Regions from separate parts of the Listeria farberi genome, predicted to be linked through region 2. Evidence: a T-box and tRNA genes for the amino acid it is inferred to sense, from the RefSeq annotation. Region 2 holds a T-box; the other holds one or more tRNA genes.
What was found. A T-box is a leader RNA that pairs with one kind of tRNA and senses whether it is charged. The one in region 2 lies ahead of serS (serine--tRNA ligase), so its partner is inferred to be a tRNA-Ser.

Region 1 (12,068 bases), on a different contig from region 2:
ATGAATTTCACTATCATTATTGCACATAAAAAAACACTTGAGCAAAAAGCCCAAGTGTCTGTTTACTTTAAGGTAATTGGTTTCCAGCCGCACGGTAAATTTCATACCATTCTTCGCGACTAAGTGTTACATCAGAAGCTTTTGCAATATCAGCGATTCTTCCAGGATTCATTGTACCAACCACTGTTTGGAAGCTTGCTGGGTGACGCTGTATCCATGCAACCGCGATTACCGAATTAGTCACGCCTTTGTCAGCAGCAATTTTATCGATTGTTTTGTTTAATTCAGGGAATTTATCGTTATCTAAAAATACACCTTCAAAGAAACCATATTGGAACGGAGACCAAGCTTGAATAGTCATATTATGTAAGCGACTATATTCCAAAATCCCGCCATCGCGATCAAGAGAAGGATCAATCGTCATATTTACGTTAAAACCAGTATCAATCATTCCTGTATGCATAATACTAAATTGCAGTTGATTGGCAATTAATTCTTGGTCTACGTATTTTTTCAGTAATTCGATTTGCCCGGGATTTTGATTACTTACACCGAAATGACGAACTTTCCCGCTTTTTTCAAGCTCTGTGAAAGCCGCTGCCACCTCTTCTGGTTCAAAAAGTGTATCCGGACGATGAAGTAATAGTGTATCTAAATAATCTGTTTTCAGGCGTTTCAAGCTACCTTCCACAGAAGAAATAATGTGCTCTTTTGAAAAATCAAAGAATCCTTGACGAATTCCGCATTTTGATTGAAGAATCATTTTTTCACGAACAGTTGCATTCATATCAATTGCATCAGCAAAGACTTCCTCTGATTTACCGCCGCCATAAATATCCGCGTGATCAAAAAAATCAATACCGTTTTCAAGTGCTGTATTAATTACTTTATTCGCCTCTTCTTTACTAAGATCTGCCATTCTCATACATCCTAGCGAAATTTCTGAAGCTGTTAAATCACTATTTCCAATTGTTATTCGTTTCAAATCAAGCACCTCTTTCTAAAAGTATATCCTTATTCTAACACTTTGTTGAAATCGTTACCAAACTTAACCTTCTGAATAAAAACTAATTCCTTTATCCGTATCCTCCACAACGATTCCGGCTGGTTGATTAATCAAAAGAATGCAGTAATAAAAGTCCCCGACGCAACCAGACGTATGTAGCGCAAAAATCAAATATAGAACAGCTTCGTTTACTCCAAGAAAGCGCAGAAAAATGAACAATCCCGTAAGAACGATAAATGGCGCAATCGAAATAATAAAGAATTGTGCTCTCGAATAAAATGCTCCTGGACTTCCCGCATAAGCCATTCCATTTTTAAAACCAAATTTCACTTTTGCTTTTGGACAAAATGCTTTGAAGAAAATCCCGTGTACGGCTTCATGAAGAACAATAGCTACTGCATAACCACCAAACATCCAAATAATCCCCATAAAAGCATTCGTAATTGCAAAACCACCTGAAAAAACAAATCCTAAAACAGTTAATACAAGCACAATAACAATCGCAACAATATTCAAATTCATAACCAATTTTTTATTTTCTAGTAAATTAATTTCTTGAACCAATTTTCTTTCCATTTAGCACGCTCCTTTTATAAAAAACACTGGTATTTTAATTATACAGTACTTCTTGTTGGCATTCTATGTCAAAGTAGAGAAATACCCAATTACGGCTAAAGAGGATGATAAGTTTTTCTTTTGTTGCTTTCTACAAACCTCTAAAATGCCTATTTAAAGCTACTTTCAGAGGTTGTATTTATCTTCTTTTCTGGCAATCATCTAAACTTTGTTGTAAAATGATAGTCAAAAATTTATAGATGTATCCAAAATCATAAAACTATATACACTCAGTCAGAATCTTGCAACAACCAATATTTTCTATAATTAATGTCGGTTATTCGTTTGTCAACACATTGTAGTTGAACTATGTTTCTTTCGTTATTAATAAAAACTACATACTTGTATCTTCCGTGATGATTATTCTAAAAAAAGTATTTCTATTGACTTATTTCTTTTTAATGCGTCTGCTAACATTTCGAATGTTCTAAAATATCATCATCTTAATTATATATTCTTGTCATTTCTTATTCGCATTTCGAGAAAAAATAAGAAAATGTACTCTACTTTCTTAAAATTAAAAAGCATGCTATTAAGCATACTTTTTAATTAGACTTTATTTAGTTCTATCTAGTAATCTTACAGTGTAAAAATTACTATTGCTTTTGATTTGGTTGCTCAGCAGCTTCCGATGCAATGTAATACTTACCATCCTCTTTATACAAAATGGTTCTAGGATAATCTTCCCCATTTTTCGCTTTATAAAGTTCTGATTCCTCATCTAATAAATTAGAAGTAAAATCTTTGTCTGGTGTTTCATATCTTTTTATTTTTTGCTTTATCTCACCAATTTTTTCCAAAGCATCTTCTTTCTTCGCTTGTTCATTCGTCATAACATACACAAGTCCTTCAACCTGTATCATTCCAACGATGTTATTTCTATCGACCAACCACTTTATCCCAAATACTGAAGCGCAAATAACTATTATCAATAATATTAAAATTAACCACTTTTTTTTCATTCAATTAGCTCTCTTTTCGATTTATTTATTACGGCTTTGGACATACGTACTCGAAGCAGTACTTGTATATTTTGTTGTTGACCCTGTATATATTCCAGCACCATTATATTTTTTTACTGTATATTTTGCAACATCTACATTTCCGTATATGGCAGGTCTTGTCCACTTTTTAGGATTCGCTTTAACAATTTGTCCGTTTGAACCTGATTTTGAAACAGACATACTAAACTTGCCATAACCAATGCTCGCGGAGACAGACATTTTAGCCTTACTAAAATAATATGCGGAAACGTTATATTGGTAGTTTTTCCAGCCAGGGTGCCATGCAATAAATCCTTTTGATACTTTTCTTGTTGTTGATACTTTTGTCCATTTTTCATAGCCTAGACTTGCACTTTTTAATAGCTGTTTTTCTTGGTTAAATGACTCATTTGAACTGGTTTGATCTCTAACAATGAATTCGTCTGGTAATTGATCGCTATTATCTTGTATACCACTTTCAACTTCTTTTTGAGTAATAACTGGAGTTGTATCAATATTTCTTACTGCTGCAGATACATGTGTAATCGGACTTATTACCAAAAGCCCAACTATTATTAATCCCATCAAATGCTTAGAAAAAAACTTTTTCATAATATCATTTCTCTCCCTTTTATGTTTAATCTAGTTTTCAAAATGAGTGTATCATAAAAAAACGATGTATAACCAAAAATGTAATGAAATGTCCGATTCTTGTCATGAACGACTAAAAACCAGACTTGTTTAGAATTATTATTACACAATATGTGTAATATTGTTTTTTTTGCTAAAATACAATACTCATTTCGGGTTGTTATGCATGATTTATGCACTATCTTTATATGATGTCACAAAAATTACACATGTATTCATTTAACTCAAATATAAATAGGCTAATTTTATGCATTTAATTTAATTATTTATCACTTCCTCTGTTATCCGAATGAATAAAAGTGTATAATTATTCGCTAATGCTTAAAATTATTGACTCTTAGCAAATGCTCAAGTAATAATTGCAGAAATGTTTATTGTATCAGTAATTTCATTCAACTACTCACAATTTTATATGGTCGCTCCCTTGAGTCTCATGTTCGGAAAATTCTTTGCATTAAAAACCCCTAACTCGCGGGTAAAGTATTATGTCTTTCTAGTTCTTTGAAGTAACTAAACTCTGACAGTTAAAAGTTTTTTCATATTTCAGGAAAACCATCATTTCCAGTTTAATAACTTTTTGATATTGCAGATATATAAACAACACCTAACATTTATACCCAAGTCACACAAGAAAAGAAAGATTCCACAGCTTCTCTTTTTTTCGATTTTATGCTAAAATAAAATCTGTTGAAATTAATTTGATAGTCAAAATGATAGTCAAAAAAATTCACACTTATTTCGAAACGTTGATATATCAACATGGAGAAATACCCAAGTCCGGCTGAAGGGGACAGACTCGAAATCTGTTAGGCGGTGTATGCCGCGCCGGGGTTCGAATCCCCGTTTCTCCGTAGAAATAAAAAGGTTCATTGCCGTTTTAAGCAATGGACCTTTTTATTTTTATGAAAGTAAAATCACTCTTTTTTCAATACTTTATTTACAAAATGTTCCATTTTTTCAATTGTATCAGAGTTAGAGCACATTAATTCAACGTGCAACGAGCTTCCTGATTCAATTAGAACCGAGCCGTATTGACAAACTGGTACTTGATGATTGTTTTTAAATCTTCTATCCGGAGTTCCATTTTTATTCACTTTTAACCAAGTATAATAAAGAATATTTGCATCTTTTGGTACTGGATCAGTTTCAACAAAATTTGTTGTACCTAAGTCCATATTAATATCTGAATAGTTTAAAGCCCCAACTTTACGTCCCGAAATTATTAGTAACTTATCCGGCAAAAAATAGTTTTTGCTTTCGTAGCTGTAATCCAAATGGTTTAACATTTGCTTTCAAGAAATATGGCATTCTATTAATTGCTTTGGAAGATATACGGTCAATACCACGAGAAGCTCCCCCACTAAATCTTTCGTTTAGACTACTCGCTGAGATAGTTTGCCAAAACCTGCTATTCTCATTTAAACTCATCCAAATTTTACACAAATTATCATAAGAATCTTTACTTTCTTCATCAAAATTATAGTCTAATCTAATAGGTAATTTCACATAAACGTATTTCTTTAATACAATACCTGCAATTCCTGTAATCAAGAAAATAGGTGTTACAGCTAGAAGAATGGTGAAAATCAAAATTGTACTGAGCAAATTAATGTTTTGAACCCTTCGGATACTATTCAGTAAATCTTTATATTCCGCCGGTTGATACGCATTAACATTAACCTTTTCTGTACTTTCAAAGTCAATATCTACTTCATAAGTATTTGGATTTATTCTTCTATCAGAATTTTCATTTTCTCGATTTCTTTTTGTCTCATCTACATATGAAATTCCTGTTCCTGGTATTGAAAAAGTTGTTCTTGTATTCCCGTTAGCTTTTTAGTGACTCTAGCTCCCTTAACCCCCCAGCTATAACCGATTCCACTTTTACTTACATTAACTCGGAAACCGCCACCTAAATTAATACTTTTTCTTAACCTAATTCCCATAGTTTTTCTCCTTTTCAAACATATTAAATACAACATCCATCGGTGTGTTATTTTCTGTTTACCTATCATTTTAATAAAGAAATTTTTTCTTTGTGAAATATGTATCAAGAAATATTATATCATGAAATTTGCTGTTTTTTCCCTATTTATAAAAATTTCAAATTTGAAACAAAAAATGTTCTTATTTGCACAAAATAAAGTTTTATTAAAAAAATAATTTATATTAATACCAAGAGGGTGATATAAATGGCAATGCATTCAACTGGCGAAAAACCTGGTACTGGAACTTACACTTGCACTATGTGCGCTCAAAAAGTTGTTCTTAATGATAGAACTGATAAACTCCCACCATGCCCTAAATGCCAGAATACTAATTATAGTAAATAAGCAAAAAAGAGTAGACTTAGCACCTACTCTTTTTTAATACAAAATGCAATTTGAGTGGATTTGCTATTGCTTCTTCTCCGCAATACTCACATACATTCCCTCATCAAGCTCCCAGTTCTGCACTACTTCAAATCCAACCTCTGCAAGCTCTTCCTTCAATTTTTCAGCTGAAATTTGAATTTCCATTGGGGGACCTTTCAAATCCGTTCCTTGTGTATCAAATTCTATGGTAGCAAAGTAGCCACCTGGTTTCACGACTCTACTTACTTCACGCAAAACATCCAGAAGTGAACCCGCTTCATGTAACACGAGCGATGCCAGCACAACATCCACCGAACTAGCTTCAAGCGGAATATCATCCATGCTCGCTTCTAATGTTTTTACATTGGTTAATTCAGCTTTTTTCGCTTTCGCCTCAATTAATTCTAGCATTTTCGTATCTAAATCTAATGCAAAAACGGTATTTTCAACCAATTTCGCGGCTGGAATCGTTAAAAATCCTGTTCCCGCTCCTAAATCTAAAATACTCGCTGTTTTTTCCATTGGGACTTTTTGTAAAAGTTCCTCTGGTGACAGCACTTCGCTTCGCTCTGGTCGATCCAAATAAGCTACTTTCCTCTTAAAACCAGCTTCCCCGTGGTGATGGTGGTGATTCATTTTTAGCACTCCTTTAATGTTGATGTTTTTCAATTTCTACGACAATACTACCTACTGTCTGTTTGCTTAAATAGTCTTCCATTTGTTGCTCCGCTTTATTCATCACTTCGCCGATTAAGCAGTGCGGCTGACTTTCGCTATGGTTTTTAGGATCACAGTGAAATAAAGCGCCTTTCCCTTCAATAGCATGAATTACATCTAAAAAACTAATACTACTTGCTGGTTCGGCTAATTTATAACCGCCATTGACACCTGTTACTGACTCAATGAAACCAGCTTTTACTAGCATTGTTAACACTTTAGAAAGATACGTCGGCGAAACATTTTGCTTTGTCGCAAGTTCTTTCACGCCTACCGATTTTTCTGGAGACAAATTCGCTAAATAAACCATCGTATGTAGCGCATAATTGGTGGCTTTTGAAAATTTCATACTTTCACCTTCTTAATTAAAGACTTAATAACTCTATAATATCCTTATTAAACAAATTTGTCAATTTACAACAAAAAACCTTCCCCTAAAAAAGGAAAAGATTTTAGCATTTAAAATAAATCTTGCAATAAAGCAGCTAGTTCTTGTTCATTTTTAATACAATAATCTGGTTGGTAAGCGGCATTTTTAGGTTGTATGTGTTGTCGTCTGTTCAGCCAAATTGATTTCCAGCCGGCACTTTTTGAACCGATCACATCATTTTCAAAAGAATCACCAATATAATAGGTTTCCGCGCTATTAATACCGATTTGTTCCTCTACTAGCTTAAATATTTTCTTATCTGGTTTTTCGATACCTACTCCGCCAGAAATAAAAGTATGTTCAGCTGGAATATAGTCGTTTATTTGTAAATCATTTATTTTGTGTTGTTGATGGTCTTTGGGTCCGTTTGTAATAATTCCCATCGTTATATTTTCCTTTTTAGCCCATGTGAGGATTTCTTTAATTCCCGGGGAAAGTTCGATTTTACGTTGGTTTTGTTCATAAGCGCGTTGAAATGCTTCTGCTTCTTTTTTCGTAATTTGGTAATCAAAATCGTTCAATGCTTGTGTAATTCGATAAACGTGCATTTCTGCTTTTGGCATTTCACCTCGAACAACCTTGTGATACACTTCATCACTATAAAATCGACTTTTAATATATAAATTTTCAATTTTCAGGCGGTCAGTTTTCCCAAAAATGGTTTTAAAGGCCGCTTCAAATGGTTTTAATTGGTCATAGACAGTATCATCAATATCAAAAATTAAATTAATCATCATTTCCTCCTGCAAAATTCGCTTCTTTTACTCTACCATTAAATTAAAAAAGTAGAAAGAGCCTAAGCATGATACCAAGGCTCTCTCATTTATTTTGCTATTTTATTTAAATCTAATTGTGGTGGATATGTTTGGTGATATATTTTGACCGTCAAAGCTATTCATAGCTTTTCCTAATTTCTATCACCCTGCTGTTGGCGCCACATAAGCTTTCCAGCCGCCAATCATTTCATCTTTTTCTGATTTACTTAGTAGTTGCATACCGATTACTTGGTTGATATTCACTGCCAAGCCTCGACTAAAGCGATTCACTCTTGAAGCTGATATGCAATTAATATATACATCGACCAAACGAATCAATTCTCCTTTAGTTTCTACAATCCCAACAATGTATCCAATAGCTGTCACAAGTAAAACTGGCTCTCCAACTTCAATTGCTTGTAGTAGTTCTTCTTTCATTATGAAGCCCCCCATTTCATTTCTTTTTATATACCCGATTTTAATTCGTTCAAAAAAGCCGACCCAAAATTACTTGGGTCGACTCCGCTCTTTATTTGACACTTTTTCTTTTAAGGTATAGACCTAGGAATAATAAGGCTACTCCACTAACAAATAACAACATACCATTTGCATCACCGGTTCCAGGTAATTTTTTCGTTTTACTTGGTTTAATAATTTTATTGGTAGAATCTGTATTTTTTGGTGTTATTGTTGTAGTTTTTGTGTTCGTTAAGTCCATGCCTTTTACTTTTGCGCTGTATCCAGCTACTTGTTTTTCGGACACAGTGTAGTTGTATTTCTTGCCAGTTGCGTCTTTTTCCGGAAGATTAGTAAAGCTGTATTTCCATTTCATTTCTTTGGTTACTTTGATTGGCGTTCCATAAGCTTTACCATCTTGTAAAAGTTGGACTTCGATGGAATTTGGGCGTGTTTTTGCATTGTCACCTACCCACGTTTTTGTACCGCTTGCTGTAGTTACATTTTTATCATCTGTTACTTTAGTATTGGTTAAGTTCATTCCATCTGTCGTTGTTTTATAACCTGGAACTGCTATTTCAGCAACAGAGTAACGATAATCTTTATTCGTAGCATCCGCTTTCGGCAAATCTTTAAAACTGTATTTCCAATCGTTTTCTTTTGTTACTTTGACCAAATCACCATATGCTTGACCGTTTTGTAAAAGTTGTACTTCAATATAGTTTGGACGGTCTTTAACTGTGTCATTTTCCCATGTTTTCTCACCAGAAACAGATGTCTTAGGTGTATCTATCTTCGTATTTATAATGTTCATGCCATCAACTTTTGTTTCATAGCCAGAAACGGCTTTCTCTACAACTGTGTAAGTGTAAGCTACGCCATCATTGGTTGTTTCAGGCAAGTTTTTAAATTCGTATTTCCAGTTATTAGCTTTTGTAACTGTAACTGGGAAACCGTAATCTTGACCATTTTGTTGTAATTGAATTTCGATTGATGCAGGACGGTCGTTCTCTGTATCGTTTTTCCATGTTTTTTGACCGTCAAGATTAATCATTTTTATATCTGGTTTAATTAATGTGTTGTTGATATCGAGACCAGTAACAGTACTTGTATAGTTAGTGACGGTGTTTTCTAGTACTGTATACGTGTATTTATCTCCATTTGCATTTGTTTCTGGAACATTTTTGAATTCGTATTTCCAGTCGTCTGCTTTTGTGACCGTCACGGAACTCCCATATGCTACACCATCTTGTAAAAGCTGCACTTCAATAGAATCTGGACGGTCGGATTCTTTATCACCAGTCCATGTTTTTTCCCCATTCACATCAATCATTTTTACGTCTGCACGATTATCAATTACAGCGGTAGTTGAACCATTTACATCATTGTTTATTTTATAATTAGGTTCATTAATAGTTGAAATACTCAAATTACCTGCTTCATCACTCTTTACTGTAAGTGGGAATTCTTTGTTTTCATTTGATTCATAACCAGTTGGTGTTTTTGTTTCAACAAGCGCTATTTGCCATTCTTGATTGGCGGCAGAAGTCTTATAACCATCTGGGATAAATGAAGCCGCACCAGTAGTGTCAGTTATAGTAATCTCATTGCCATTAATATCTTTTACTGGCTTCGTTAAATCTGCCTTCCCATTTTCATCGGTATAGTAAGTTTTGAATTCATAGCCTGTCAGTGCCACTTTGCTAATATCGTCTTGTTTCAATATATTTAATTTAAGTGGTACTACCGTGTTTACTTCTGAACCAGCTGCCCGGTTAACTAGTTTTGTTCCAAATTTCACGTCTTTATAATTTACTTTAAATAAAACATTATAAAGTTGCATTTGAGGAATATCAATCGGATTGGTGATAGTTAATTCATCGCCATTTACAGAAGCATCTAAAGCATAGTCACTTATATCTAAGGCTTTTGGAGATTCGAGCTCTCCATTTTGTAAGAAACCGGTATTAGCTGTTGCTTCAAATCCGTTAATTGACACATTTGAAATAGATTTGAAGTTGGAAGCCGGAATTTTATCGTTAATATTAATAGCTGCTTTATCAAATTCATAAGCACTTCTCACACGGACTTTATAATCTACAGATAGATTACCATTAGCATCCGGTGTAGCAATGCTGTACTGACTTCCCCCTAAATAATTATTCGTTTTATCATCTAAAACATATTTTTTAGCATAAGCAGTCCCGCCGCCAGCAGCCCAACTCATTTCACTATTTTCATAAGAAACAATTTCTTTTTCATTATAAGTGTAAGTTGCTTTATTTTGCATGATACTACTGTAATCAATTTCATTAGGATCAATAATGACAATCATGTACACTTTATACGCAGCTTTTGTTTCATTATAAAACGGATCCGTCGATGGCTGTCCAAAATTAAGTGTTAATGTACGAGCATCATTTGTTACTGAACCAGTCACACCCATTTTTTCCGCATTATTTCCGAAATATCTAACGCCGATATCATTTAAAGTACTATTCGCAATACAGACTTGCTTACTAGAGTATAATCCGTCTTCATAAACAATGACATCATCTCCATCTGCATTGGTATATTTCGGGGTCCCCTCATACTTATTCATTGTAAAGCCATATATATGTTTATTACTTGAATTTAAACTATTAATATCATATTCCAACATTTTTAACCCTTTTGGTAAGGTATCAGTAATAGTGGAATTTAGTGTATCTTTTATGCCATCTGGATTAATGTCCATCTCATAAACCATATATGTTTTTGGAGAAGTAATCACTCCATCATCAGCTAGCGGAACATAATCCTTTAACTCTTTTCCAACAATATCCACACCTAACAAATTACGTGCAGTTTCTTGTGCTTTTGCGGCAGATAAGCGTTTTTTCTCAAGTATTTTACCGTTCGTTGGAATCACTACTGGTGGTTCAATAAAACTTACATAATCATAATCAAAATCATCTTCATCCTGCAAAACAGTGGTTGATTTGGCGTTTTGATTAATTACATGTGCTTTTTCTTTTTCAAAGTTATCAATTGGTTTTACTGTTCCGTCAACGTTACTTAATAAATCATTACCCGGATTCATATCTGGCGTAGAATCTACATCTGTAATGCTTCCATCTAGCGTAGTATCCCCATTAAAATTAGAGAATGAGCCAATTTCTCCAGCTATATAAAAATCAGTTGACTCATATGAACCATCATCTGGCATACCTTGTGCTTTTGCATAGAGTAAAGCAGATTTATTTCCGCCCGATTCTATCCCGCTTGGTAATGTGTAAGAATAGACTTTGATATCGCTCCATACTCCATTTCCTTTATCTTTGGAAACTGTTTTTTCATATTTCCATTTTTGATTGGCTGTTTTAAATGTATCAGTTTCGTTATTTAGTTCGAAACCTGCTGGAATATAGGCATAGATTACATTATTTTTCGTATAATTGCCTTGGTTAACTGCTGTATAATTAATACTAACTGTTGCTCCTTCTGAAATAGAAACAGGTGTAACATCTGAAGCAACTTTACCTACAAATTTATTATTTTTATCGTAAGTTTCAGTAATTTTGGTTTTTAAAGCCATATCATAAATATCTTCTCCACTAGGAGTTACGGACCCTGTGGAACCTTCTCCGCCAGCTGAAGGAACTTTTGCAATATTAGTTAAGTCTTTGGTTACGTCTACTACTTTAGCCGCAAGTCCTCTATTCTCTCCTCCATTAGGTGCAAATTCTTTTGCTGGATCATATGGAAAATCATATCTTTTTGCTCCTGGTGCTAGGTTCGTTTGATCATCAGATAATTTCCAGCCTCTTTGTAATTGACTTCCGCTTGCCTTTATTAACGCCTGCCATTCCGTAGAATCTTCTTCAAGAATAGCGTAACCTGAAGGAAGTTCATCCGTCATTTTGCTAACTACTGCTGTTTTTCCAGAATAGTTATTTGTATAAATATTGAAATACACCAAATCCCCATTTTGCGGAACATAATTCTCAGGATTATCCGCTATTTTTATATAATTTCCAGTATTTGAATCCATTCGCCAAGCAGATTCCAATTTCTTAACTGTACGCATCACTCCATCTTTGTCATCTGGAGTTATCGGCG
Region 2 (12,068 bases):
ATCCATTCTTTCGCCTCGCTTAACGCAAGTGTTTTCGTATAAATCAAGTGGATTCTTTCCTTTTAAATCAGCAATTTTTTGAATCCCAATTTCATTTAACATTAATACCATTTTTTTACCTATTCCTGGTAATTTTATTAGATCAGTTGGCATGATTTCCCTTCTCTCTATGCATTTTTCGGTTGAAATAAAAACTGATTAGTACATTGATAAAAATAAAGCCAGCTACTACAAGGAATACATCTCCGTAGCCAAAATGTGCTGCCACACTTGATCCAACCAGCGGCCCAATGACATTTCCGATATATTGAAAAGATTGATTATAACCAAAAATCCGACCGGAAATTTCTCGTGGTGTATTTTTAGTTAGCAGTGATTGAACTGCTGGAAGTAAAGCGCCATCTGTCAGACCTAATAAGAAACGCAAAACACCAAGTTGCACCGGATTTTGAGCAAAAGCCATTGGTATTTGCAGTAACATGGATCCGATGAGCGCACCTAGCAGTATTCGCTCTGAGCCAATTCGGTCCCCCCACCTTCCAAGTCGTGGCGCAGCGATAAGCGCGGCAACTCCTGGCACTGAAGCAATCATCCCACTAATAAATGCAATGTTTTGCGCATTTCCCGCTAAATCTCGTACATATAATGTCAAAATCGGGTTCACGGAATTGGATGCGATTTGAATCATCATTGTCGTAATAAACAGCGAGATAATTAATCCGGGATTTTTTAACGATAAGAAAACTTCTTTTCCTGAACGCATTTCCTTTTTTTCTACTGGTGTAAATTTCTCTTTGACAAAGAAAAGTGTTAGGAAAAAACTACCTAGTAAAAGAACGCCTGTAATGTAAAACACTGGTCTAACACCAAATGAGTCAGATAGCGCTCCACCAATTAAGGGACCGATTAATACACCTGATACTGCTGCTGTTGATAGAGCACCGAGCGCCCAACCACTGCGGTGCCGAGGAACTTGAGTAGCAATTAACGCATTAGCCGTGGAAATGTATCCTGAAAATATCCCCATTAATAAACGTAGACCTACAAATTGGTAAACATTGCTGACAAGTCCCATCAAAATCATTGCTATTGCCATTCCAAGCGCAGCACGCAGAAGCATAATGCGCCGCCCTTTTTGATCTGCTAATTTGCCCCAAACCGGCGACATAATTGCTGATACTAAGAATGTTGAACTTAGTGCCACACCAGACCATAAACTTACTTGGTCAGGATTATGTACACCGAGTTCTTCAATATATAATGGTAAAAATGGCATGATTAAATTTAATCCAGTCCCGGTAAGAAAACACCCTACCCAAACAACATACAAATTTTTCTTCCAATTTTCCATAAATCCACCTAGATTCTTCTATTCTTATCCTTAATTATTCCACAAAAAAAGCGAAAGTAAAACTAAACCCTTCGCTTTTTTGCTATATTTACTTAAAATGTTCCACGTGAAACATTTTACGATTCAAGATTTCCTCGTGGTACCCAGCCAGCTTCATTATCTTCTGTTACGCACCAAACCCAACCGTTAAGCTCACGGTTACTTTCTAATTTATACCCAGGCTTTACATTTAATTCGCGTGCAGAATAATCTTCTGTCACGGTTCCACTTTTCCCATCACTACCTAACTGAATGATTTGCTTAGGAATCCAGCCTTCTTTACCTGATGACTTCACTTTACAAAAGATCCAACCAGGGTATTCTGTATCCTCCTCAAACACCCAAATAGACTCATTTTTATTAACAAAAAGTGGGTTTGGATACTTGCTAATATGTTCTTTTTTTACGATAAATGTTTGATTCATAGTTAGAAACCTTCCTCGTTATTTTTTAGCTGCTTCCCAGTCCGCAAGAAATTTCTCAATTCCGCTATCAGTCAACGGATGTCTTAACATTTGTTCAAATACTTTATAAGGCACTGTAGCAATATCTGCTCCTGCCTTAGCACATTCAATTACATGAATCGGATGGCGTACACTTGCTGAAATAATTTCTGTCGGGATACCATGTGTTTCAAAAATCTCTGCTATATCACGAATAAGCACCAAACCATCATCACCAATATCATCTAAACGTCCTAAAAATGGGGATACATATGTCGCTCCTGCTCGCGCTGCCAGTAACGCTTGTGTAGCAGAGAAAACTAGCGTGACATTAGATTTAATTCCTTCTTCCGTCAAAACTTTTACTGCGGCTAAACCTTCACCAGTCATAGGTATTTTAACCACCATATTTGGATGTATTTTGGCAATAACTCGACCTTCCTCAATCATCTCTTCCGCTTTCAAACTCACTACCTCACCGCTAATTGGTCCGTCAACAATGGATGTAATTTCTTGAATAACCTCATTAAAATCGCGGCCCTCTTTGGCAACAAGTGATGGGTTTGTCGTTACTCCAGCAATAAACCCCATTCTGTTAGCCTTTTTAATCTCTTCTACGTTTGCTGTATCGATAAAAAATCTCATTTATACATCCTCCTTTTCTATCAAGCGCTTTCAATTACAGAGCCATTATAACGCAAAAGATAAAAGAATGCTTTTGAAGTGCTTTTCCTACAAAAAAAAGAATGCAATCGAAGCATTCTAAAAAGTTTCACGTGAAACAAACTTATAAACGAGTTTTATCCATCACTAGTAGAGGTTTAGGTCTATTTCTAATTATATCCTCTTTAATTAAATGCATGACTGTGTGAGCCACGTATTCGCGCGATGTATTGGTGTATCTTGCAAGTACTTCTTGCGTAATTTCTCTTGGTAGCAATATCCCGTTATCAGAAAACGTCCCTAAAGTTTGAGCGCATTTGAGAATGGCTTTGCGGATTCGTTCTTCCTTTTTTAAGAAGCTTAGTTTTGCAAATGTGTGGGCTTCGCGTAATTCTTCTGCCATCACTTTAATCATAAAAAAGTTATTCTCATCTTCTTTGTCAAAAATAGAGAACAAGAAATTGCTATCTACTTCCATAACTTCTCCGTGACCTAAGCTCTGCATCGAAACGTGCGGGCTCCATTCATCATAAAAAAGATGATATAGTCCAAAACTATCTCCTTTTTGTAAGAAACGAACAATGCATTCTTTACAGCTTTCTTCTTCCATTTCTGCATCTTTCTCTACAATCATCCCGTATATGCCACTTAGAACAAAATATACTTTTGTTCCAGCCGGACTTAAACTTTCTAGAACCTCACCCTTCTTGGTGCCGATAACCGAGCAGTAGTCTTTGTAATTTGGATGTTCAAAGCACAACTCCATTAATTTGCTAACCGTTAGATTGGATTCAAGCTCTTTTAAGAATAGCATATTCTCTCCTTTGCTATATTATATTGAAAAAACTCAACGTAATTATATCATAAAGGTTATATCTCAAATCCTATTCCTAGCTAGTCATAAAATACCAAAAAGGAAATTAAAGATAAATATATTACAACTTTTCTTTAAATACTTAATTTATATATCTTTTTAACTGAGAATTTTGACGTAAATTCGAATTTTTTGTTACTTTTACTAAATATTCAAATTCAGATATTAATCTAATAATTACCACTTTAGACTGGTTTATTATCTAGTAAATTGATTATACTTAAAAAGTAAGCATTATATGGTTGGGGAAATTAGGAAGGGTGAAATAAATGAATCAAAAAAAATATAGTTGGCGGAATTTTTTCCAGTTACTTATTAGTGCAAAACCCGCCAATTGGATAATATTCTGCGCTTTAATAGCCAGTGTAATAACTACAATTGCTGGGCTTGTAGTCCCACTTTTTACAAAAAACTTAATTGATGGTTTTGCGGTAACCTCATTAGATGTAAAAATGGTCGCTTTAATTGTTCTTGCATTCATTTTGCAAGCTATCACAAACGGTTTCTCGATTTTCTTACTTAATTATATGGGTCAGAAAGTTGTAGCTACGATTCGCGAACGTTTATGGAGAAAAATTGTTCACTTGCCCGTTTCTTATTTTGATAATACAAAAACGGGTGAAATGGTCAGCCGCATGGTAAACGATACAGTCGTAGTCAAGGAGCTAATTGCCGATCATTTACCACAATTTGTAACAGGGATTATTTCTGTGGTTGGTGCGGTTATTATCTTATTCTTTATGGACTGGAAAATGACACTAATTATCTTAGTAGCTGTTCCAATTACAGCGCTAGTCGTTGCGCCGCTTGGTCAGAAAATGTTTAAAATCTCTAAAGGTCTTCAAAATGAAACAGCTGACTTCACTGGCTCCATTAGTCAAACCCTTTCTGAAGCACGGCTCGTAAAGGCATCTAATGCGGAAACACGTGAAACAGAAGCTGGTCATAAGGGAATCAATCGTCTATTCGGATTCGGTATTCGTGAGGCGAAAGTTGTCGCTGTACTTGGACCTTTAATTTTCTTTGTTGTAATGGGAGTTATTGTTGGTATCATTGGTTACGGCGGGATTCGCGTTTCAGCCGGGACTATGACTACTGGTACATTAATCGCGTTCTTGCTATATCTATTCCAAATTATCGTTCCAGTAACCTCTTTTGCGACTTTTTTCGCGCAACTTCAAAAAGCAAAAGGTGCGACCGAACGCATTGCGGATATTTTAAATGAAACTGAAGAAGATTTCGATGCTGGTAAAAAAGTGGACGTGAGCGGAAAAACGATTCGCGTCACAGATATTTCCTTCTCTTACAATGAAGGTGAACCGATTTTAAAAGATGTTTCTTTTGATACAAAACCAGGGGAAGTTATCGCATTCGCTGGTCCAAGTGGTGGCGGTAAATCTACCTTGTTTGCGATTTTAGAGCGTTTCTATCAACCAAAAGCGGGAGAAATTTTAGTGGGTGATATTCCTCTTTCTGAGATTTCCATTAACTCATGGCGTACGCAAATTGGTTACGTCTCCCAAGAAAGTGCGATGCTCTCTGGCACAATTCGCGATAATCTTTGTTATGGTTTGGACCGAGAAATTACCGAAGACGAGCTTTGGAATGTAGCAAAACTTGCTTATGCAGATGGCTTTATTTCTGAACTACCTGACAAAATGGCAACCGAAGTCGGCGAACGTGGTGTGAAGCTCTCAGGGGGGCAAAGACAGCGGATTGCCATTGCACGAGCTTTCTTACGCAACCCGAATATTCTCATGTTAGACGAAGCGACAGCAAGCTTAGATAGTCAATCCGAACAAATAGTTCAACAAGCTTTAGCCAACTTGATGGAAGGTCGTACTACTTTTGTTATCGCTCATCGTCTATCCACAATTGTTAATGCCGACCAAATTCTCTTTATTGAACACGGAGAAATTACTGGCCGAGGCACACATAGTGAATTAGTCGCTTCTCATCCCCTTTATGCTTCTTTTGCAGAACAACAATTAAAATAACTATTTCCCGGGAAATAACAAAAACGACGATGCATGTTCGCATCGTCGTTTTTGTTATAAGGATTGATGAAACTTTTTGAGTTCGGTTTTCTTTGCTTCGTTTAAATCATGCCACCTGATACCTTGTACCGCTCCTTCAAGCGCACATAATTCACTTAAACAAACGCTTGAATCATTTTCCCAAATACGTAAAAAGGCTTCTTTGCTTCCAACATCTTTTAGCTCAGCTGGGGTTTTTATCCCGGCTTTTATTAAGTCCTGCTCCAGTACTTTGCCAATGTTTGGTAATTCGCTAAGTGTCGCCATTACAGTTCCTTCTTCCTTTTTATTTTGGTAATTCGATTTTTTCCATACCGCCCATGTAACCTTGTAGTACTTTCGGAATGCGTACAGATCCGTCTGCCTCTTGGTAGTTTTCCAAAATAGCAGCGACCGTACGACCTAGTGCTAATCCGGAACCATTTAATGTGTGCACATATTCTGGCTTGCTTCCTGGCTCACGGCGGAAACGAATGTTGGCACGTCTTGCTTGGAAACTTTCAAAATTACTGCAAGAAGAAATCTCACGGTAAGAATCATAACTTGGAATCCAAACTTCTAAATCATATTTTTTAGCAGCAGTGAAGCCCAAATCAGCAGTACACATGCTTAGTACACGATAGGGTAATTCTAGTCGGCGCAATACTTCTTCTGCGTTACCAGTTAATTTTTCTAGTGCCACGTAAGAGTCTTCTGGTTTAACAAATTGAACCAATTCCACTTTGTTAAATTGATGCTGGCGAATTAAGCCACGCGTATCACGACCAGCAGACCCCGCTTCAGAACGGAAGCATGCGCTAAATGCTGTATATTTTCTTGGTAAATCTTCTGCTTTTAAAATATCTTCGCGGTGGTAGTTTGTTACTGGTACTTCTGCTGTTGGAATCAGGAAATAATCTTCTGCTTCAATTAAGAATGCGTCTTCTTCAAATTTTGGCAATTGACCAGTTCCTGTCATGCTCGCACGGTTCACCATGTACGGTGGAAGCATTTCTTCATAGCCATGTTCATTCGAATGCAAGTCCATCATAAAGTTAATTAGCGCTCGTTCAAGTCTTGCACCTAATTTTTTATAAAAAACGAAGCGGCTTCCAGTTACTTTTGCAGCATTCTCGAAATCCAAAATATCTAGGTCAGTTCCTAAGTCCCAATGAGCTTTTGGTTCAAAATCAAATTCGCGTACTTCGCCCCATTTGCGGATTTCTACGTTATCATCTTCTGATTCACCGACCGGAGTAGACTCATGTGGAATATTTGGAATCGACATTAAAATCATATCTAACTTCTCGTCAATTTCTCTTAACTCGATGTCTAAAGTTTTAATACGATCACCAACAACACGCATTTCTTCAATTTTAGCATCAGCATCTTGTTTTTCGCGTTTTAGTTTAGCGATTTCTTGAGACACTTCATTACGCTGGCTTTTTAGCGCTTCTGTTTCAACAATCAGTGTACGACGACGTTTATCTAACTCGCCAAATTTCTCGAATTCACCCAGGTCTTCTCCTCGATTTTGTAATTTCTGCTTTACTTCTTCAAAATTATTACGTAACAACTTAACATCTAACATGCTAACTCCTCCTTTATTTTTTTCCATATAAAAAACTCCCGTACTTTCCCGAATTAACAGGAAAGGGACGAGAGTTAACCGCGTTGCCACCCTTATTGGGATCTAAAAAAATCCCCAGCTTCATTTAGGTTTAACGGACCCAGCCGGAATGATTTACTCGCAATACTATGCTTTCCATCACTCACTCCAAGATGGATTCATAAGGAAACTTCACCAGTTCACACCAACCACTGGCTCTCTTTAGAAATTCTACCTCATTACTACTTCTTGTCTTCGCTTTTCGTATTAATTTAAAGTTATTCTATCGCATATCTGCTTAAATTACAAGCAAATCTTTAACCGATTAAATCAAGTGTGTCTGGACCGTCATCATCTGAATTCAGTATTCTAATTTGTTCCGGAACAATTTTTATAACGACAAAGGATGGTGAATCTTCGCCTTGAAACCAGTCTTTAGAGATGTTTTCCCAAATACGTTCTTTGATAGCTTCATCTTCTTCCAGTGAAGCTAAACCATTAATTTCTAAAAACGCAGATCCAGGGCTATCATAGCCAATTAAAACGCATACGTGCGGATTTCTACGGACTTCCTCTGTTTTCGGTAGTTCTTTTCCAGATGGTGTGTAAAGTGTTAAGCCATCATGCAGAAACGTCATATACCTAGCGTGCGGAAAATCGCCTTGTACAGAGGTTAATACCCCCACTTGATGTTGTTCTAAAATGGCGAGAATTTTATCTTCTAGTTCATTTTCCATCTAAAACACCTTCCTTTGGTTATTTAGTGTACATTTCCACTTGTTTTCAGGCTTCAAACATTTCAGGCTTGTTATCTCCGTAGCTATTTGCTATAAAAGAGTATAACCGTTTTAACTAGGGGGATTTGAAGTGATTTTATTAATCGATCATAATGACTCATTTACATATAATTTATACCAATATTTTTTAGAGCTTAAGGAAGATGTGCGGGTAGTTTCTGCTAGAGATTTTTCGCTTCAAACATTCGACCAATTAGCACCTGAAATGGTTATTCTTTCACCCGGGCCTGGTTCTCCAAATGATTTTCCAGCAAGTTTAGCTCTACTAGACAAAATTCACGTTCCCATTCTCGGAATTTGCCTTGGCCATCAAATGATTGGTCATTTTTTCGGGGCAAAAGTTGTACAGGCGGATGTTCCTGTTCACGGAAAAACTAGCATTATCTCGCATCATGGTAAAGGATTATTTGCCGGACTTGATTCGAGATTCTCAGTTGCCCGCTATCATTCTTTAGTCATTGACCCAAATACGGTGCCAGCTGATTTGAAAGTGACCGCTGTAACGGATGATGGGGTTTTGATGGGGTTAGAGCATCTGACAAAAACGATTTACAGTGTCCAATTTCACCCTGAAGCAATTCTATCTGAAAACGGACACGCGATTTTAGAAAACTTTGTACGACTGGGGAGAGCTGCCAAATGAGTTTATTACGTTTTGATTTTGAAGGTTTGGTAAAGATTTTTGAAAATCCAATTCGCGAACTGGTGGCGCGCGATTTATCGGAAGTACTTCCTATTATGAAAGCTGCCGAAGAAGCCCAAAAATCCGGAAAATACGTTGCTGGTTTTGTTAGTTATGAGGCCGCTCCTGCTTTTCGTAGTAATTTAAAAACCAAACAACCTTCCAAGAACATGCCGCTTATCTGGTTTGGTGTATACGACAATTTCACGACTGCACCTACCGAAAACTCAGACATAGCACCACTTTCTTTTAAAATGGATACAGATTATCCGAATTATGCAGAAAAAATAGCAAAGATTAAAGCGGAAATTGCTGCTGGAAACACGTACCAAATCAACTACACTGTTCGGCTCCAAAGTGATGTACCGAGTGATTTTTCTGCCCAAGCTTCTTTTGAATCATTGCAGCAAGTTGGAAAGGCAAATTATACAGCGTTACTTGATACGGATGAATTTCAGATTATCTCAGCTTCACCCGAGCTATTTTTTAAATGGAAGGAAAATATCTTAACGACACGTCCAATGAAAGGCACCATTCGTCGCGGAAGTACGGAACAAGCTGACTTAGAAGCACATGATTGGTTAAAAAATGATCCTAAAAATCGTGCCGAAAATGTGATGATTGTTGATTTACTACGAAATGACCTTGGGATGATTGCAGTGCCCGGTAGCGTAAAAGTGCCTAAATTAATGACTTTAGAACCTTACCCAACAGTGTGGCAAATGACGTCTACCGTTACTGCAGAAACACCTCCTGATACTAGCTTAGCCGCAGTTTTCGAGGCGCTTTTCCCTTGTGGTTCAATAACTGGCGCCCCAAAAGCGCGGACAATGGGAATTATTTCAGAGCTAGAAGATTCCCCACGAGGCGTATACTGCGGCGCGATTGGATTCCTAGAACCTAATGGGAATGCGATTTTCAATGTGCCAATCCGAACTATTTCTATTAGTGATAATAAAGCAACTTATGGTGTTGGCGGCGGTATTGTTTGGGATTCTGATGCCGAAAGTGAATTTTCCGAAATTCATGCAAAATCAGCCATTTTAGAAAAAGCAACTAAGTTTTCTTTAATTGAATGTTTACGTCTTGAAAACGGAACACTTTCCCGGATAGACTTTCATCTAAAACGGCTTCAAACAAGCGCAGAATTTTTCGGTTTTCCTTTTGACGGTGGAAAAATTGGGGAATTATGGCAAGAAACAGCGCGAAACAATCCAGCTGGAACATATAAATTAAGATTTTTACTTCATCCAAATGGCACGCACCTTTTAGAATTAACCGAAATAAGTACGCAAAATCAGCAAATAACCGCGCAACTGGCAAAAAGTCCAGTCTCAACTGATGATTTATTCCTTTATCATAAAACCACTAATCGATCTGTTTATGAAGACATGAAAAGCACTGAAACCGGGGAAACATTGCTTTGGAATGAGCGAGGCGAGCTGACAGAATTTACTACCGGGAATATAGTTCTAGGCACAAAAGGCTATTTTTTCACACCACCAGTGAGTTCTGGTCTTCTCCCAGGTACCATGAGAGCAGATTTATTAGCAAAAAACAAAATTTCCGAAAAAACACTAACAAAAAAAGACCTTTTTGAGGCTGACATTGTGTGGTTAATAAATAGTGTAAGGGGATTTGTAGAAGTAGGTATCAAACAATGAGCAATCGTTTTTTCACAATTAAAAAACGATTTCCCACGGTATATTTGCCATATTTTCGCCATATTTAGAATTCGCGAAAAAATCACTTGCAAATTTTCACAATCTATATTAGAATATGTGTTCGCACGTCTTTATTTCCGTTTTCCAAGGGAGGAAAATCATGAAAGTATTGTTTCACCATCTTAAAAATTACAAGCTACAAGCAACATTATCTACTTTGTTTGTAGTAGTCATGGTTATCTCACAACTATGGCAACCAAAATTACTTCAGCAAGTCCTAGACGCCATTATGAAAGACAATATGGATGAAATTTCTTCCATAGGCGCACTTCTAATCGGTATTGCCGCAGTTGGCCTTATCGCTGGGATTCTAAACACGATTCTTTCTGCCAAAGTCGCTCAAGGCGTCGGCGCAGATATTCGTGAATCTAGTTTCCGTAAAATCCAAACATTTTCATTTAGTAACATTGAAAAACTTTCGACAGGTAATCTAGTTGTTCGACAAACAAACGACATTACCCAAGTACAAAATTTAGTGATGCTTTCCTTACAATCGCTAACAAGAATTCCGATTATGTTTATTGGGGCATTTATTTTAGCGATGTTTACTCTACCTGAATTATGGTGGGTAATTATTGTACTTGTCGTACTCGTTGTGCTAATTGTTGTCTTCACATTCGGCTCTATGGGTAAGCATTTCGCGATTATTCAAACGTTAATTGACCGCGTAAATTCTATCGCAAAAGAAAACCTTGCCGGAATGCGTGTTGTTAAATCTTTTGTTCAAGAAGATAACGAAATCGGACGTTTCACAACTGTCAGTGACAAACTAACTCGTCACACTATCATTGTAGGAACTCTTTTTTCTGTCATGATTCCTGCATTTATGCTCGTTTCTAACTTAGCAATTGTTGTTTCTATTTTCTTTGTAGGTGACATGGCTGCTGAAAACCCAGAAGTTATCGGGGCTATCGCATCATTTATGAATTACTTGATGCAAATCATGATGGCAATTATTATCGGCGGTATGCTGATGATGATGGCCTCTCGTGCGCTTATTTCCTTGAAACGTATTACTGAAGTTCTCGAAACAGAACCAGATATTACTTACAATGAAAATGCGCCAGAACAAGATTTAGAAGGTACTGTTGAGTTCCGTAACGTTAGTTTCAAATATGATGGTGACGATACACCTGCTCTTAAAGATATTTCTTTTAAAGCGAATGTTGGTGAAATGGTTGGTATTGTCGGCGCCACAGGTTCTGGTAAATCCACTCTTGCCCAGCTAATCCCACGTCTTTACGACCCAACTGAAGGTGAAGTTATTATTGGTGGTACAAACCTAAAAGACATCAATAAGAAAACACTTCGTAGCACCGTTTCCTTCGTGCTCCAACGCGCAATCCTTTTCTCAGGAACAATCGCAGACAATTTACGTCATGGTAAAAAAGACGCGACAACTGATGAAATGGAGCATGCAAGTAAAATAGCACAAGCGAAAGAATTTATTGATAAACAAGCAAAACTTTATGAAGCTCCTGTTTCTGAGCGCGGCAATAACTTCTCTGGTGGACAAAAACAACGTCTATCCATTACACGTGGAGTTATCGGTTCGCCAAAAGTACTAATTCTTGATGACAGCACAAGTGCCCTTGATGCAAAATCCGAGAAATTAGTCAAAGAAGCACTTAATAAAGAGCTAGACGATACAACTACTTTCATCATTGCACAAAAAATCTCTTCTGTTATTCAAGCAGATAAAATTCTCGTGCTCGATCAAGGTAAACTCGTTGGCGTTGGTTCCCACAAAGAACTTCTTAAAGAAAATGAAACTTACCGTGAAATTTACGACACTCAAAAAGGCAAGGAGGTAACCGCATAATGAAAGAGTTTAAACAAATTAGCCGCTTTTTCTGGCACTATCTGCGGGG

Region 1: it has a tRNA-Ser gene. The T-box ahead of serS (serine--tRNA ligase) is inferred to sense a tRNA for this amino acid. The anticodon was not compared.

Annotation. Positions count from the first base shown of each region.
Region 1 is NZ_JAARZL010000001.1:432,738-444,805, reverse strand. Features, by position in the region: gene HCB38_RS02175 (aldo/keto reductase) at 68-985, opposite strand; gene HCB38_RS02170 (DUF3267 domain-containing protein) at 1,049-1,582, opposite strand; partial or broken gene HCB38_RS15140 (hypothetical protein) at 1,842-2,055, opposite strand; gene HCB38_RS02165 (hypothetical protein) at 2,218-2,583, opposite strand; gene HCB38_RS02160 (hypothetical protein) at 2,605-3,216, opposite strand; tRNA gene HCB38_RS02155 (tRNA-Ser) at 4,017-4,106, shown strand; gene HCB38_RS15065 (hypothetical protein) at 4,170-4,496, opposite strand; gene HCB38_RS15060 (hypothetical protein) at 4,486-4,860, opposite strand; gene HCB38_RS15055 (DUF4236 domain-containing protein) at 5,031-5,201, opposite strand; gene HCB38_RS15175 (zinc ribbon-containing protein) at 5,448-5,588, shown strand; gene HCB38_RS02140 (class I SAM-dependent methyltransferase) at 5,652-6,245, opposite strand; gene HCB38_RS02135 (Rrf2 family transcriptional regulator) at 6,259-6,675, opposite strand; gene HCB38_RS02130 (HAD family hydrolase) at 6,786-7,490, opposite strand; gene HCB38_RS02125 (hypothetical protein) at 7,674-7,949, opposite strand; gene HCB38_RS02120 (Cna B-type domain-containing protein) at 8,041-12,068, opposite strand, start outside.
Region 2 is NZ_JAARZL010000006.1:4,500-16,567, reverse strand. Features, by position in the region: gene HCB38_RS13155 (helix-hairpin-helix domain-containing protein) at 1-153, opposite strand, end outside; gene lde (multidrug efflux MFS transporter Lde) at 143-1,351, opposite strand; gene HCB38_RS13145 (SH3 domain-containing protein) at 1,468-1,815, opposite strand; gene fsa (fructose-6-phosphate aldolase) at 1,834-2,478, opposite strand; gene HCB38_RS13135 (Crp/Fnr family transcriptional regulator) at 2,621-3,310, opposite strand; gene HCB38_RS13130 (ABC transporter ATP-binding protein) at 3,640-5,367, shown strand; gene HCB38_RS13125 (TfoX/Sxy family protein) at 5,422-5,673, opposite strand; gene serS (serine--tRNA ligase) at 5,693-6,976, opposite strand; T-box leader at 7,037-7,259, opposite strand; gene HCB38_RS13115 (pyridoxamine 5'-phosphate oxidase family protein) at 7,312-7,731, opposite strand; gene HCB38_RS13110 (anthranilate synthase component II) at 7,862-8,434, shown strand; gene pabB (aminodeoxychorismate synthase component I) at 8,431-10,137, shown strand; gene HCB38_RS13100 (ABC transporter ATP-binding protein) at 10,298-12,019, shown strand; gene HCB38_RS13095 (ABC transporter ATP-binding protein) at 12,019-12,068, shown strand, end outside.